Regions from separate parts of the Allobosea sp. Tri-49 genome, predicted to be linked through region 1. Evidence: predicted binding sites of a transcription regulator. Region 1 holds the regulator's gene; the other holds the start of a gene.
The links. Region 1 encodes PhoB, which activates phosphate uptake and scavenging genes when phosphate is short. Its sites were predicted from a motif close to TGTCATNNANCTGTCAT; they were not measured.
Positions count from the first base shown of each region.

Region 2: a site for PhoB is predicted at 1,139-1,155, ahead of BLM15_RS21705 (DUF2794 domain-containing protein). Genes of this name have one in related genera too.

Region 1 is NZ_CP017946.1:4,278,330-4,282,176, forward strand. It holds gene BLM15_RS20675 (GcrA family cell cycle regulator) at 1-259, shown strand, start outside; gene BLM15_RS20680 (NUDIX hydrolase) at 348-797, shown strand; partial or broken gene BLM15_RS20685 (YnfA family protein) at 794-1,088, shown strand; gene phoB (phosphate regulon transcriptional regulator PhoB) at 1,098-1,796, opposite strand; gene phoU (phosphate signaling complex protein PhoU) at 1,825-2,547, opposite strand; gene pstB (phosphate ABC transporter ATP-binding protein PstB) at 2,587-3,393, opposite strand; gene pstA (phosphate ABC transporter permease PstA) at 3,416-3,847, opposite strand, start outside.
Region 2 is NZ_CP017946.1:4,487,743-4,491,589, forward strand. It holds gene BLM15_RS21695 (NAD-glutamate dehydrogenase) at 1-133, opposite strand, end outside; gene BLM15_RS21700 (peroxidase-related enzyme) at 312-905, shown strand; gene BLM15_RS21705 (DUF2794 domain-containing protein) at 1,222-1,590, shown strand; gene BLM15_RS21710 (Bax inhibitor-1/YccA family protein) at 1,671-2,447, opposite strand; gene BLM15_RS21715 (ABC transporter permease) at 2,665-3,847, opposite strand, start outside.

The DNA.
Region 1 (3,847 bases):
GGAGATCGAGGCCGAGACGCAGGTCGCGCGCGAGCCGGCTCCGTCCGAGGACGTGGTCGTGCCGTTCTCCGAGCGGGTCACGATCATGGAGCTGCGCGAGTATATGTGCCGCTGGCCGATGGGCGACCCGACCACGCCGGAGTTCCGCTTCTGCGGCGGACGCTCGGCGACCGGAATGCCCTATTGCGCGTATCATGCCCGCATCGCCTACCAGCCGGCCGCCGACCGCCGCCGCGACCGCAAGATCATTCGCGCCTGAGCGAGCGACGCGAGACTTCCAGAATGCGAAAAGCCGGCCGAAAGGCCGGCTTTTTTGTCGATAGCCCGGCTCGATGCAGGAGGCATGCATGAACGCCCCCAGACCTCGCCCGATTGAGTATGCTTGTGCCCTACCGATCAGGGATGGGCGGCTCCTGCTGGGACTGAGGTCGCCGCATCGCCGGAACCGCCCATCCTGCTGGGACACGATCGGCGGCCACCTTGAGGCGGGCGAGACCGCCGAGTCCGCCCTTATCCGCGAGCTCCAGGAGGAGACCGGCATCACTCCGACAGATTTCCGCCGCTTCGAGGCCATCGAGACGACGGAGACGGACGGCGTCACCCCCGCGCTCTGGCATCTGTTCACAGTGAGCAAATGGGCGGGCGGCGATCCCACGATCAGTAATGACGAACACAGCGAGATCCGCTGGTTCACGTTCGGCGAGGCCCCATCGCTGACACCGCTGGCGTCCGAGGCTTACCGCCCTGTCTTCGCCCGGCTCACCGCAGCCTTAGGGCCGGGCACGTATTGGCTATGATCGCAATCTATGCAGGCGCGGCGTTGGCCGAGATCGCCGGCTGCTTCGCCTTCTGGGCCTGGCTGAAGCTGGACAAGCCGGTCTGGTGGCGCTCGCAGCCTTCGGCTGGCTGCTGACGCTGGTCGATAGTCCCGCGGCCGGCCGCGCATACGCCGCCTATGGCGGCATCTACATCGTTGCGTGCTGGCGTGGATGGCGCTGGTCGAGAAGATCGCGCCGGACCGCTACGATCTCGCCGGCGCCGCACTTTGCCTCGCCGGTGCGGCTGTCATCATCGCCGCGCCGCGCTGACCAGAACCATCAGCCGCGCGCAAAGGTCTCGTCGAAGGCATAGCCGGCGCCGCGCACGGTGCGCAGAGGATCCTTGGCGTTGGCCGGCGTGATCGCCTTGCGCAGGCGCCCGACATGGACGTCGACGGTGCGCTCGTCGATATAGACGTCGCGACCCCAGACAGCGTCGAGCAGTTGCGCGCGGGAATAGACCCGGCCCGGCGCCTGCATCAGGAATTCGAGCAGGCGGAACTCGGTCGGGCCGAGATGCAGTTCCATGCCGGAGCGTCGGACGCGTCGCGTCGTGCGGTCGAGCTCGAGATCACCGGCCGCGAGCAATCCGGCGACATGGCCGGGCTTGGCACGGCGCAGCAGCGCCTGGATGCGGGCGATCAGCTCGGGCAGCGAGAACGGCTTGACGACATAGTCGTCGGCGCCGGTGGCAAGGCCGCGCACACGCTCGGTCTCTTCGCCGCGGGCGGTCAGCATGATGATCGGCACGCGCTCGGTATCGCGCCTTGTGCGCAGGCGCCGGCAGAGCTCGATGCCGGAGAGACCGGGCAGCATCCAGTCGAGCAGGACGAGATCCGGCGTGTGGTCACGCAGATGCAGCTCGGCATCGTCGCCGCGCGCCACGCTGTCGACCTCGAAGCCCTCGGCCTCGAGATTATAGCGCAGCAGCAGGGTCAGCGGCTCCTCGTCCTCGACGATCAGGATGCGTGCAGGCATGTCAGCGTCCGTTCAAAACGTCCGCCGGTCAGCCATTGGCTGCCGGCAGGTCGACGAGGATGTTGGTGGTGTCGAGCTTGGGCCGGGTCTCGTCGATTGACTGACCGGTGACGAGGTAATGGATGGTCTCGGCGATGTTGGTGGTGTGGTCGCCGATGCGCTCGACATTCTTGGCGCAGAAGAGGAGGTGCGTGCAGAAGGTGATGTTGCGCGGATCCTCCATCATGTAGGTCAGGAGCTCGCGGAACAGCGAGGTGTAGAGCGCGTCGATCTCGTCGTCGCGGCGCCAGACCTCCATCGCCTTCTGCTCGTTGCTGGCGGCGTAGGCATCGAGCACGTCCTTGAGCTGAGCCTGGACCAGGCGGCTCATATGCTCGAGGCCTACCACGGCACGATGCGGCGGCGAGAACTGGCCGGAGATCGCGACGGCGCGCTTGGCGATGTTCTTGGCGAGGTCGCCGACGCGCTCGATATCGGCGGCGATGCGGATCGCGGAGATCAGCTCGCGCAGGTCGTTGGCGAGCGGCTGGCGCCGGGCGATGGTCAGCACCGCCTTCTCCTCGACCTCGCGCTGGAGATTGTCGAGGCGCTGGTCGGCGCTGATGATCTTCTGGGCGAGCGCGGTGTCGCGGCGCACCAGCGCCACGGTCGAGTCGCCGAGCATACGCTCGGACATGCCGCCCATCTCGGCGAGGCTGCGGCGCAGGCCCTCGAGATCGGCATCGTAGGAGCGGACGATATGGTCGGACATCGGGGCGTATCCTTCGGGGCTGGCCGACGCTTCAGAACTTCAGCCGAAACGGCCGGTGACGTAGTCCTGCGTCTGCTTCTTGTGCGGGTTCATGAAGATGGTGTTGGTGGCGTCGAACTCGATCACCTCTCCCAGATACATGAAGGCGGTGTACTGCGAGATGCGGGCCGCCTGCTGCATGTTGTGGGTGACGATGACGATGGTGAAGTCCGTCTTGAGCTGCTCGAGCAGATCCTCGATCTTGCCGGTCGAGATCGGGTCGAGCGCCGAGGTCGGCTCGTCGAACAGGATGACCTCGGGCTTCTGCGCGATGGTGCGTGCGATGCAGAGGCGCTGCTGCTGGCCGCCGGACAGACCCATGCCGGAGCTCTTCAGCTTGTCCTTGACCTCGTCCCAGAGGGCGGCGCGCCGCAGCGCGCCCTCGACGCGGTCGTCGAGCTCCGACTTCGGCGGCTTCTCGTAGAGGCGGATGCCGAAGGCGACATTGTCGTAGATCGACATCGGGAACGGCGTCGGCTTCTGGAAGACCATGCCGATGCGCGAACGCAGCTCGTTCACGTCGATATCGTTCGAGATGACGTTGCGGCCGTCGAGGATGATCTCGCCGGTGGCGCGCTGCTCGGGATAGAGCGAATAGATGCGGTTGAAGATGCGCAGCAGGGTCGACTTGCCGCAGCCCGAGGGGCCGATCAGCGCCGTGACGTGGCGGTCACGGAAGTCGAGGTTGATGTTCTTCAGCGCCTTGTGCTCGCCGTAGTAGAAATCGAGGTTTTTGACGGCGATGCGGACGGGAGCGTCGGCGTCCAGCGTTTGCGGGCTCAGTTCCAGGGTCGAGAGCATCTGCATGGTCCTTCCGATCGGACGCTGATTACTTGCCGCCGCGCACGATGCGCCGGGCGATGATGGAAAGCACGAGGATTGAGACGGTGATGATCAGCGACCCCGCCCAGGCGAGCTGCTGCCAGTTCTCGTAAGGGGCAGAGGCGAACTGGTAGATCGTCACCGGCAGGTTGGAGACGCCGCCGAGCAGGTTCGGCGAGAACCAGAAATTGTTGTTCAGCGCGGTGAAGATCAGCGGCGCGGTCTCGCCGGCGATGCGGGCGAGCGCCAGCAGGATGCCGGTGACCATGCCGGACTTCGCCGCCCGCCAGGTGATCGAGGTGATGACCACGGAAGGCGGGGCGCCGAGCGCCGAGCCGGCCTCGCGGAGCGGGCCGGGCACGAGGCGCAGCATGTCCTCGGTGGTGCGCACGATCACCGGGATCGCGATGATGCCGAGCGCGACGCCGCCGGCCCAGCC
Region 2 (3,847 bases), 210 kb from region 1:
CGAGATCCTCGGCGACGGTGCGGCCATAGAGCAGCTTGGGGAATTCCGCGGGCATCGCCGAACCGAGCTCACGGGCAGCAGCTTCGATCGCGGTGACGGCTGCAGCCGTGGCATTCGCTTCGCGCTTGGCCATAGTCGTCTTCCCCCTGCTATTTTGCCGCAGCGATGACATAGCTCACCGGCCGCTGCAACTTTCGTCGTATCGCGACAGCCAGATTGCACCAATATGGCGCGGAAACGGCAGCTTGTGCCCGATCCGCGCGGATATCAGCGCGAGGAGTGCAGAGATGACGAAGAAGCATGACAAAGCGATGGTGGGCGAGCAGCCGGCGAAGCAGGACGCGCCGCCTGCCGTGATGGCACTCGCGCTGCCGCAGGCAGAGCTGTCGCCGGAGATGGAGGCCTATTTCGCGAAATGCCTGGAGAAGCTGGGCTATGTCCCGAATGTCCTCACCGCCTATGCGCACGACGATGCCAAGCTCCAGGCCTTCGCCAGCTTCTACAACGATCTGATGCTGGCGCCGTCCGGCTGGTCGAAGCTGGAGCGCGAGATGATCGCGGTCGCGGTCTCCAGCGTGAATCGCTGCTACTACTGCCTCACCGCGCATGGTCAAGCGGTGCGTCAGCTCTCCGGCGATCCGGTGCTCGGCGAGATGATGGTGATGAACTTTCGCGCGGTGCAACTCTCCCAGCGCCACCGCGCCATGCTCGATTTTTCGGTGAAGCTGACCGAGACGCCGCATCGAATCGAGGAGGAGGATCGGGAAGGCTTGCGCCAGTCCGGCTTTGGCGAGCGCGACATCTGGGACATCGGCGCGGTCGCCGCTTTCTTCAACATGTCGAACCGGATCGCCTCGGCGGTCGATATGCGGCCCAATCCCGAATATCACGGCGCGTCGCGCTAAGCTTCCGGTCAAAGAAAACGGCCGGCGGAAACCGCCAGCCGTAAGTTAGCCTGGACTAGTTGGCCCGACCCGCCGCAGCGCCGGAGGGGCTGGGGGGCTGACGTGTCCGGAGCCGGACAGGTCGGGCCGTCTAGGCAACGAATCGGAGTTGAATGCCGCAACGGGGCGCTCGCTTGGCGCAAGCGCGGCAAAATCATGGCAATCGCGATGAAAGCGGAAGAAGATGTCGGCACTGTCATCAAGCTGTCTTGCCAGCGTCGGGAGGCGGGCGCATCATCCCTTGCCGGGCAACGGCAGGCGATGAACAGGAGGCGCGATGAGTGAAAGCGAAACTCCGCCAGCGCAGCGAGCAGGCGCGGTCGTCGCCTTTCCGGCTGCCACCGCGCCCTCTTCCGTCACCTTCGACCGCCGTGAGCTGAACGAGCTGCTCAACCTTTATGGCCGGATGGTTGCGGCCGGTGAGTGGCGCGACTACGCTATCGATTTCCTGCGAAACAAGGCGCAGTTCTCGGTCTTTCGCCGCGCAGCGGAGGTGCCGCTCTACCGGATCGTCAAGGACCCGTCGCTGGCGAGGCGACAGGGCACTTATTCGGTGGTGACCGCGACCGGGCTGATCCTGAAGCGTGGAGCCGAGCTGAGCCGGGTGCTCAAGGTGCTCGATAAGCGGCTGAGCGTGGTGAGCTGAGATCGCCGCGCCAGGCTGGCCCAAAAAGAAAAGCCCCGGCCTTGCGGCCGGGGCTTCGTGTTTTCAGGCTGTCGCCCTGATCACTCCTGCTTGGAGCCGAAGAGCGAGAGCAGCATCTGGAACATGTTGACGAAGTTCAGGTAGAGCGACAGGGCGCCGTTCACCGAAAGCTTCGCGGCCGACTCGGAGTCGAGGTCCGAGTACAGGTACATTTCCTTCAGGCGCTGCGTATCCCAGGCAGTCAGGCCGGCGAAGACCAGCACGCCGATCACCGAGATGGCGAAGGACAGAGCGCTAGAGGCCAGGAAGATGTTGACGACCGAGGCGATCACCAGGCCGATCAGGCCCATGATCAAGAAGGAGCCCATGCCCGATAGCGACTTCTTCGTGGTGTAGCCGAAGAGGCTAAGGCCACCGAAAGCCGCCGAGGTGATGAAGAACACCTTGGCGATCGATTCACCGGTGAAGACGACGAAGATCGACGACAGCGAGACGCCCATCACCGCCGCGAAGGCGAAGAACATGGCGCGGGCCGTCGACGAGCTCATGCTCTCGGCCTTGAACGAGAAGAAGAAGATGAAGGCCAGCGGAGCCAGCATCACCACCCACTTCAGCGGGCTAAGGTAGAGCGCCTGGCCAAGCGGCGTTAGCGCGGTGACCTTGCCCGAAGGCGAGTAGCCGGCAATCGCCAGCATCGAGATGCCGATCGCCATCAGGCCGGTGATGGCCAAGCCGATCGTCATGTTGTTGTAGACGCCGAGCATGAACGAGCGCAGGCCCTGGTCCAGCTCAGCAGCGCTGGTCTGCTGTGCGCGGCCGGCACCCCAGACTTGAGCGTTGCGGTCGAAATCGCTCATGGAGAGAATTCCCCTTGAAACTTTGCCGGGCGGACATCGCCCTTGCGACGCCCACCGTCGCGCACCATCGTGGCGACAGTGCGAAATATGAGGGGGAACGAGCGGTCTTACAAGGGGCCAGCATGGTTAGCGGCGTCACCGGCATAGAAATTCGCTTGCCGAGCCATGCAACATTACCGTCAGTTCATGTCTATGCCGCGCTGCGATGAGTCAGAACTCATAAATTCCTCAGATGAGAAGCCGGCGCTTTTGACAGTATTTGTAGCGTTCCGACCAATCCGAACACGACGGTGACCACGACGGCTGCAGTCGCAGCGATAATAGCGCCCGTTGGATCGAGGACGAAATCTATCTTCATCACTTGCGTGACGACGCCCCATCCGGCCGCGGCACCTGCAAGGAGCCCGAACAGAGCCGAAACGACGCCGATGCCTGCGTATTCGAGGACGTACGACGAAAGTATGAATCGGCGGGTCGCACCCAGCGTTTTCAGGATCATCGCGTCATAGAGCCGCGCCCTTTGACCGGCCGCCAGAGCGCCCGCTAGGACCAGCAGGCTCGCGCTGATGGCAAGGCCGGAGGCGCCGCGAATCGCTCCGGCGAGCTGGCCGACGATGGTATTGACCGCTTCAAGTGCGTCCTTGACCCGAACCGCCGTCACCGCCGGGAAGGAAACCGCGAGCTGGCGCATCAGGGCGGCGTCGCTGGTGACAGGCGGCGCGCCGTTGTCGGTCACGGTGGCGAGATTGGTGTGCGGCGCGCCGGCAAAGGTGTTCGGCGAGAATACCATGACGAAGTTGATGCCGAGCGAGCGCCATTCGATGTCGCGGAAATTGGCGATGCGCGCGGTGATATTGCGGCCGAGTACGTTGACGGTGAGCCTGTCGCCGAGCTTCAGCCCCAGCCCCTCGACGGCGCGTCCGTCGAAGGAGACCAGCGGCTCGCCGCGATAGTTCTCCGGCCACCACTCGCCCGAGGCCAGCCTGGAGGCCTCGGGCATGCCCGCCGAATAGGTGATGCCGCGATCGCCCTCGAGCACCCAGGCCATCTGCTCGCTCGCCTTGATCTGCTCGGCGGGGACGTCGTTCACGCTGACGATCCGGCCGCGCATCATCGGCACGCGCTCGACATGCGCGCCGGGGCGCTGCTCGCTGAGGAAGCGATCGAACTCCGCCGCCTGGGCATTGGGAATGTCGAGGAAGAAGAAGCTCGGCGCCTTCTGCGGCAGCGACTGGGTTAATTGCCGGCGCAGGCTGACGTCGATGAAGGCGAGGGTCGAAAGCAGGGCAACGCCCAAGCCGAGCGACAGCACCAGCGAAGGCGTCAGCGCGCCGGGTCGATAGATGTTGGCGAGCGCCAGGCGCAGCGCCGGCTGGCGTGGGCGTCCGGCCCGGCGGGCC